Regions from separate parts of the Pseudomonas beijingensis genome, predicted to be linked through region 2. Evidence: predicted binding sites of a transcription regulator. Region 2 holds the regulator's gene; the other holds the start of a gene.

Region 1 (4,276 bases), 970 kb from region 2:
CGCAGTACGGCACCGGCCAGGATCGGCGTCGCGACCATCAGGCCGCGTTGCTGGGTGGTCAGGTGCAGGTCGGCGGAGATCTGCACTGCCAGTGGACCGAGCAGGTACCAGACCATGAAACTCAGGTCGAAATAGAGGAAGGCCGCGCACAGTGTCGGGGTGTGGCCGGATTTCCAGAAGCTTGAATTCATCGCGCACCTCAGCTGTAAAAGTCTCGAGAAATGAGTCAGTGCTCAGAAGCAGTGCGCCGTCTGTGGTCGCACCACCGGCTCCGAAGAGCCAAAACAAAAAAACGCCGCAACCCGGATTGCCAGAGAGGCAAGGTGGGTGTGCGACGTCTTTGTCGTAGGTGGGGCAACCGCCGTTGGTTACCTGTGGGATTGCTTAAGCGAGATCTGTGCCAACAGGAGGGATTGGCGTGAGGGCTATCGCGAGCAAGCTCGCTCCCACAATGGATCTTCAGTGGGCACAATACCTGTGGGAGCGGGCTTGCTCGCGAAGGCGTCCGGTCAGTCGACATCGATGTTGAATGGAAAGCCGCTTTCGCGAGCAAGCCCGCTCCCACATTGGAACTCCAGTGGCTACAGGACCTGTGGGAGCGAGCTTGCTCGCGATGGCGTCAGGCCAGGCGCTACAAGGCTGTCAGCCGAGCAACTCGTTCATGGCAATGATCTGCTCCGCCACCTGGATCAGCTTCTGCTGGCGGCTCATGGCCTGGCGGCGCATCAGGGTATAGGCCTGTTCTTCGTTGCACTCCTTCATCTTCATCAGCATGCCCTTGGCCAGTTCGATGCGCTTGCGTTCGGCCAGTTGCTGGTCCCGGGCCAGGAGTTGGGCACGCAGGGCCTGGTCGCTTTCGAAGCGGGCCATGGCCACGTCGAGGATCGGTTGCAGGCGCGCAGCGTGGATGCCTTCGACGATGTAGGCACTGACGCCCGACTTGATCGCCTGGCGCATCACATTGGGGTCGTGCTCGTCGGTAAACATGACGATCGGTCGTGGCTGGTCGCGGCTGACCAGCACCACTTGTTCCATCACATCGCGTCCGGGTGACTCGGTATCGATCAGGATCACGTCCGGACGCACCGTTTCGACGCGCGCCGGCAGGTCGATGGTCAGGCCGGATTCGTCGATCACTTCGAAGCCGGCCTCAATCAGGGCAGCCTTGAGGCGGCCGACTTTTTTCGCGGTGTCGTTGATCAGCAGGATACGCAGCATGGTCGTGGCTCCTGTCAGCGGCTGGCGAGAAGGGGAGCCGCATCGCTCAAGGCGTGCAGTTTGAAGCTGCGGGCGTACCCGGCCGGGTCCGAGCCGTCCCAGGTGGTGCCGTCGATCAGTTGGCTGCTGCGCATGTCCTGGTCCGCAGACGCGATGTCGAGTGCAGCGCAGGCTTCACGGTACAGTTTGAGCTGTTGGACGTCCCTGGCCACGGCCAGGTAATCCGGGTCTTCACGCAGCAGGCCCCAGCGACGGAACTGGGTCATGAACCACATGCCGTCGGACAGGTACGGCAGGTTCACTTCGCCGCCGCCATGAAAGCGCATTGCGTGGGGATCCTGCCAGCTGTTGCCCAAGCCGTCGGCATAGATCCCCAGCAGGCGCGGCTCGATGCAGTCCAGCGGGGCGTCGAGGTATTCCGGTGCACTCAATAGTTGCGCGGTGCTGCGGCGGTTTTCGTTGCTCTGTTCGATGAAGCGGCTGGCTTCGAGGATTGCCATCACCAAGGCCCGGGCGGTATTGGGGTATTGCTCGACGAACGCCTGGGTGCAGCCCAGGACTTTTTCCGGGTGGTCGGGCCAGATGGTCTGGGTGGTCGCAAGGGTAAAACCGAGGTTCTGCTTCACCGCGCTGGCGCACCACGGCTCGCCGACACAAAACCCGTCGATGCGCCCGGCTTGCAGGTGCGCGATCATTTGCGGCGGCGGCACCACCACACTGTCGACGTCCGACAAGGGGTGGATGCCCTGGGCTGCAAGCCAGTAATAGAGCCACATGGCGTGGGTGCCGGTGGGGAAGGTCTGGGCGAAGGTCAGTTTCGGGCGAGTTTGGTGCACGTGCCGTTCCAGTGCTTCAGGACTGGTCACGCCTTGGGCCTGCAAGCCATGGGACAGGTTGATGCTCTGGCCGTTCTGGTTCAGCCCCATCAGCACCGCCATGTCGGTCGGTGCCACGCCGCCGATGCCCAGATGCACCGCATAGATCAGGCCATACAGGCTGTGGGCGGCATCGATTTCACCGCTGACCAGTTTGTCCCGCAGGTTGGCCCAGGACGCTTGGCGCTTGAGGTTCAGGGTCAGGCCGTAGGGTTGGGCGAAGCCCTGGGTGGCAGCGACCACCACCGGGGCACAGTCGCTCAAGGCCATGAAACCGAGGTTGATCGCGCTCTTTTCCGGGGCATCGCTGCCGTTGACCCAGGCCAGGGGGTTGGCTGGAACTTCATTCATCGGTATCACCTTCCGCATAAAAAAGCGCCGTGTCCGGGCTCAGGAGACCGGACGACGACGCCGTTGTCCCTTAAAACAGTGTGGCACTCATTCCGTCGCTGGCATGGGCGCTGATGACCAAAAGGGTGCAAGGCATATGCCAGCGCTATCGTTTTGTGCGGGCGCCTCGCTTGAGCCGCCGTTGCCCGGCTATAATCGCCGCCTCATTTCGTCGCCCGAGTCAAAGCCGCCCATGTACACCCTGGCCCGTGAACTGCTGTTCAAACTCTCCCCGGAAACTTCCCACGACCTGTCCCTGGACTTGATCGGCGCGGGCGGACGCCTCGGCCTCAACGGTTTGCTGTGCAAGGCGCCGGTGAAATTGCCGGTGACGGTCATGGGCCTGGAGTTTCCCAACCCGGTCGGGTTGGCGGCGGGCCTGGACAAGAATGGCGCGGCCATCGACGGCTTCGCCCAGTTGGGTTTCGGTTTCGTGGAAATCGGCACCGTCACTCCGCGCCCGCAGCCGGGCAACCCCAAGCCACGGCTCTTCCGCCTGCCGCAAGCCGAGGCGATCATCAATCGCATGGGCTTCAACAACCTGGGCGTCGACAACCTGCTGGCCCGCGTGGCCGCGGCCAAATACAAGGGCGTGCTCGGCATCAACATCGGCAAGAACTTCGACACGCCGGTGGAGCGCGCCGTCGACGACTACCTGATCTGCCTGGACAAGGTCTACGCCCACGCCAGCTACGTGACCGTCAACGTCAGCTCTCCCAACACCCCGGGGCTGCGCAGCCTGCAATTCGGTGATTCCCTCAAGCAACTACTGGCCGACCTGGCCCGGCGTCGCGCGGAACTGGCTTTGACCCATGGTCGGCATGTGCCACTGGCGATCAAGATCGCCCCGGACATGACCGACGAAGAGACCAGCCAGGTGGCCCAGGCCCTGATCGAGACGGGCATGGACGCGGTGATCGCCACCAACACGACCCTGGGGCGCGAAGGCGTCGAAGGGCTGGAGCACGGTGACGAGGCGGGCGGTTTGTCTGGCGCGCCCGTGCGTGACAAGAGCACCCACACCGTGAAGGTGCTGGCCGCTGAGTTGGCGGGGCGCTTGCCGATCATCGCGGCGGGCGGGATTACCGAAGGCAGGCATGCCGCCGAGAAGATCACCGCCGGGGCGAGCCTGGTGCAGGTTTACTCGGGCTTCATCTACAAGGGGCCGGCGTTGATTCGTGAGTCGGTGGATGCGATTGCGGCGTTGGGTTGATTCAGGAGTGCTCGGCTCTATTGTGGCGAGCAGGTTTTCTGTGGGAGCAAAGCTTGCTCGCGATAAGGTCGCCTCGGTTCCAGACAGACCGCGTTGTCTTCATCGCGGGCAAGCCTTGCTCCCACAGGGCCTCGCCACAACATGTTGCAACTCAAGTTAATAACCCAGGCATTAAAAAGGGCTCCTCGAAGGAGCCCCCTGGGCCGTAGCCCGCCGCCCGGATGGGACGTGCGTGGTTAAATCGATATGGGTTTCAAATTGTCGAGTTCTTGAGTATTAAGCCCTGTGTCAGCCGACGGCGTGAAGTTCGTTGAGTCTATGGATACCCGCAGTGCCGGTCATACCGTCCCAGTTGTCGCCGCGTCCTTCTCGCCAGCCATTGATCCAGGCTTGACGTACCGACGGTAGAGTAAAGGGGCAAAGCTCACGGGATTTACCACCAACGCCATATTGGTAACCACGTAAAAATGCTCTTTCCAACGGATCACGCTTAAGTCTTCTCATAGGGTGTTGCCCTCACTTGTTGACTGTTACTTAGCGTCGACCTCTATCGAGGCCGGGGCAGAATCATTCTGCCGTT
Region 2 (4,276 bases):
TATCTGGCGCAGCAGCTCAAGATGCGCATCGGTCGCCGCTTCCGGAACCAGCAATACAAACAGCAGGTCGACCGGAGCGCCGTCGATGGCGTCGAAATCTATGGGGGTATCAAGGTGCAACACGCGCTGATCGGCGCGGCACAACCCTTGAGACGGCAGTGAGGAATGGCGATGCCGTTGCCAAAACCGGTGGAACCGAGTTTTTCACGGGCAACCAGGGCCTCGAAGACGTCTTGCATTCCCAGATCCGGCACCTCGCGGTGGATCAGGTTGGCAATTTGTTCGAGGGCTTTCTTTTTTACTGCCGCCCGGCGCGTTCACTTGGGAACGGCCGGGGGTCAGGATGGTTTCTAGTCGGATCATGGATTGGGGGGGTTAACGACCGGTCGCGCCCTGGAGGAGGCTCTGGGTCTTTTCCTTATGCTTTTTGAGTTGGCGATCCAGCTTGTCGGTCAGCAGGTCAATCGCGGCATACATGTCTGTGTGCTCTGCGTTGGCAACCACTTCTCCGCCGGGGATATGCAGCGTGGCTTCGATTTTCTGCAGCAGCTTCTCGACGTTCATCGTGACTTGCACGTTGGTGATCTTGTCGAAATGCCTCTCCAATCGGTCGAGTTTTTCGCCGATGTAGGTGCGCAGGGGTTCGGTCACTTCCAGTTGGTGTCCACTGATGTTGACTTGCATACAGCTTCTCCTTCGTTGCCAGTGCATAAAGCGGCAGGCAGAAATGCCTGCCACTGGAACGCTGTGGCGTGGCCTGTTACATCAGCCGCTTGCGTTCGCTCGAAGGCGCGATCCCGAGGGATTCGCGGTACTTGGCGACGGTACGGCGGGCCACCTGAATGCCTTGTGCCTCCAGTAAACCAGCGATCTTGCTGTCACTCAACGGCTTTTTCTGATTTTCCGCGGCCACCAGTTTTTTGATGATCGCGCGGATGGCCGTGGACGAGCATTCGCCGCCTTCGGAGGTGCTGACATGGCTGGAGAAAAAGTATTTCAATTCATAGATGCCCCGGGGGGTATGCATGAATTTTTGGGTGGTCACCCGGGAAATCGTCGATTCGTGCATGCCCACCGCTTCGGCAATGTCATGCAGGACCAATGGTTTCATCGCTTCATCGCCGTACTCCAGGAAGCCGCGCTGGTGCTCGACGATCTGGGTGGCTACTTTCATCAGGGTTTCGTTGCGGCTTTGCAGGCTCTTGATGAACCAGCGGGCTTCCTGCAACTGGTTGCGCATGAAGGTGTTATCGGCGCTGGTGTCGGCGCGCTTGACGAAACCGGCGTACTGGGCATTGACCCGCAGCTTGGGCACCGACTCCTGGTTGAGCTCCACCAGCCAGCGATCGTTGTGCTTGCGCACGATCACGTCGGGGACCACGTACTCAGGCTCGGTGGATTCGATCTGCGAGCCGGGGCGCGGGTTGAGGCTCTGCACCAGCTCGATGACCTGGCGCAGTTCATCTTCCTTGAGCTTCATGCGACGCATCAATTGGCTGTAGTCGCGACCGCCCAGCAGGTCGATGTAATCGGTGACCAGTCGCTTGGCTTCGGCCAGCCATGGCGTCTTGGCGGATAACTGGCGCAATTGCAGCAACAGGCACTCGCCCAGGTTGCGGGCGCCGATGCCGGCCGGTTCGAATTGCTGGATGCGATGGAGAACGGCTTCGATCTCGTCCAGCTCGATGTCGAGCTCGGGGTCGAAGGCTTCGAGGATTTCTTCGAGGGTCTCGTCCAGGTAGCCCTGGTTGTTGATGCAATCGATCAGCGTCACGGCGATCAGGCGATCGGTGTCGGACATCGGCGCCAGGTTCAGTTGCCACAACAGGTGGCTTTGCAGGCTCTCACCGGCAGAGGTGCGGGTGGTGAAGTCCCACTCGTCGTCATCGCTGCTGGGCAGGTTGCTGGCGCTGGTCTGGTAGACATCTTCCCAGGCCGTGTCCACGGGCAGCTCGTTGGGAATGCGTTCGTTCCATTCGCCATCCTCGAGGTTGTCCACCGTCGGGGCGGCTTCCTGGTAGGACGGTTCCGGGATCTCGGTGTTGGGCTTCTGCTCGACGTTGTCGGCCAGCGGGTCTGTGTTATCGAAGTCGTCGCCTTCTTCCTGGCGTTCGAGCATCGGATTGGACTCCAGGGCCTCCTGGATTTCCTGTTGCAGGTCCAGGGTCGACAATTGGAGCAGGCGGATGGCCTGTTGCAGCTGCGGTGTCATCGTCAGCTGCTGGCCCATTCTCAAGACTAGCGATGGTTTCATGGCAGGGGCTTAACACCTTATTCGCCGGCGCACATGCGCCATCCACTACAGGGCGCCGGAGCGCCAAACTTAAGCAAATTATATGCCTGAAACTGAAGTGTTTGCCTAGAGCGTCGCCATAATAAAATTAAACGACGCCCGGGCAATTCGCCAGACACGTGTGCTTACAGGCGGAACTCATGGCCCAGGTACACTTCCTTGACCAGGTCATTGGCCAGGATCGCGGCGGAGTCACCTTCGGCGATCAATTGGCCGTCATTGACAATGTAGGCGGTTTCGCAGATGTCCAGGGTCTCGCGCACGTTGTGGTCGGTGATCAGCACACCGATACCCTTGGCCTTGAGGTGATGGATGATCTGCTTGATGTCGCCCACCGAAATCGGGTCCACGCCGGCGAACGGTTCGTCGAGCAGGATGAACTTCGGTGCGGTGGCCAGGGCGCGGGCGATTTCCACACGACGCCGTTCACCACCCGACAGGCTCATGCCCAGGTTGTCGCGAATGTGGCTGATGTGGAATTCCTGTAGCAGGCTTTCCAGTTCCTGGCGACGGCCGGCCTTGTCGAGTTCCTTGCGGGTCTCGAGGATCGCCATGATGTTGTCGGCTACCGACAGTTTGCGGAAGATCGACGCTTCTTGCGGCAAATAGCCGATACCTGCCTTCGCCCGGCCGTGCATCGGCTGGTGGCTGACATCCAGGTCGTCGATCAACACGCGCCCCTGATCGGCCTGGACCAGGCCGACGATCATGTAGAAGCAAGTGGTCTTGCCCGCGCCGTTAGGACCGAGCAGGCCAACGATCTGGCCGCTGTCGATGGACAGGCTGACATCACGCACTACTTGACGGCTCTTGTAGCTCTTGGCCAAGTGCTGAGCTTTCAGAGTTGCCATTACTGGGCCTTCTGCTCGTCGGTTTTCTTTTTCGGCTGGATCACCATGTCGATGCGCGGACGCGACTCGGTCACCTTGCTACCGGTGGCGCGACCGGCACTGGCCAGCTTCTTGACCGTGTCGTAGACGATTTTCTCGCCCTGGGTAACGTTGTTGTCCTTGTCGACGACCTTGGCGCGGTCGATCAGGACCACGCGATCCTGGGAGGCGTGGTACTGGATGGTCACCCCGTAGCCCTGGACGGGCTTAGTGTCGCCCACGGTTTGCATCTGCTCGAAATAGGCCAGGTTGCCCACCGAAGTCACCACATCGATATCGCCAGCTGGGGTGCGGGTGATGGTCACGGTGTTGCCGGTGACCTTCATCGAGCCCTGGGTGATGATCACGTCGCCTTTATAGGTGGCGACGCCATTCTTGTCGTCGAGTTGGGCGTCGTCGGCCTGGATGCGGATAGGCTGGTCGCGGTCGTTGGGAAGAGCCCAGGCGCTCGCGCTTCCCAGTGCTGCGCCCAGACTGAGCAAAATAGGGAGGGTTTTAGCGAGCTTCATACTGTCCTCTTACGTTCGATAGCAGGTGTATCCTGCTTTCCTTCAAATACGCTTTCATTCCCGTGCCGGTCGATACACCCCCGGCGCCGTCGATTCTAACGGGTTGCTCGGTCTGCGCATATTCTTGCTGTGGGAATACGGTCATGCGTGTGCTGGTGATGATGGTCGTGCGGTTTTTCTCGTCGGTTCGGGCAACGCGTACCGAGTCGATCAGTTCCACTTCGGTGCCGCCGGAATTGACTTCGGCGTGCTCGCTCTGCACATGCCACGGGAATTCGGTGCCGCGGAACATGTTCAGGTCCGGTTTGGTGACCAGCGTAATGTCAGTGGCCTTTACGTGGTCGACCTTGTCGGACGTCATCTCATATTGCACTTTGCCGTCGGGCAGGTACTGCAGGGTATGGGTGTTGGTCGCATACCAGTCGATCCGCTCCTCGACCTGGGGTGTAGTTTGGTCGAGAAACCGTTCGGGGCTGATGTTCCAATAGCCCACCGCGGCGAAAATCGCCGCGATACAGGCAAACACCACAATGGTGCGAATCTTTTTGCTCAGCATAAATGGCTCACAGGTACGTGGCGTTGGC

Evidence for each region. Region 2 encodes sigma-54, which starts transcription at its own class of promoters, with help from an activator protein. Its sites were predicted from a motif close to ANTGGCATNNANNTTGCTNT; they were not measured.
Region 1: a site for sigma-54 is predicted at 2,569-2,588, ahead of PSH84_RS13660 (CmpA/NrtA family ABC transporter substrate-binding protein). Genes of this name have one in related genera too.

The regions. Positions count from the first base shown of each region.
Region 1 is NZ_CP117425.1:3,014,569-3,018,844, forward strand. It holds gene PSH84_RS13650 (nitrate/nitrite transporter) at 1-191, opposite strand, end outside; gene PSH84_RS13655 (ANTAR domain-containing response regulator) at 643-1,218, opposite strand; gene PSH84_RS13660 (CmpA/NrtA family ABC transporter substrate-binding protein) at 1,233-2,444, opposite strand; gene PSH84_RS13665 (quinone-dependent dihydroorotate dehydrogenase) at 2,677-3,696, shown strand; gene rmf (ribosome modulation factor) at 3,985-4,200, opposite strand.
Region 2 is NZ_CP117425.1:2,041,868-2,046,143, forward strand. It holds partial or broken gene ptsN (PTS IIA-like nitrogen regulatory protein PtsN) at 1-363, opposite strand, end outside; gene hpf (ribosome hibernation-promoting factor, HPF/YfiA family) at 376-684, opposite strand; gene PSH84_RS09170 (RNA polymerase factor sigma-54) at 761-2,254, opposite strand; gene lptB (LPS export ABC transporter ATP-binding protein) at 2,419-3,144, opposite strand; gene lptA (lipopolysaccharide transport periplasmic protein LptA) at 3,144-3,692, opposite strand; gene lptC (LPS export ABC transporter periplasmic protein LptC) at 3,679-4,248, opposite strand; gene PSH84_RS09190 (KdsC family phosphatase) at 4,256-4,276, opposite strand, start outside.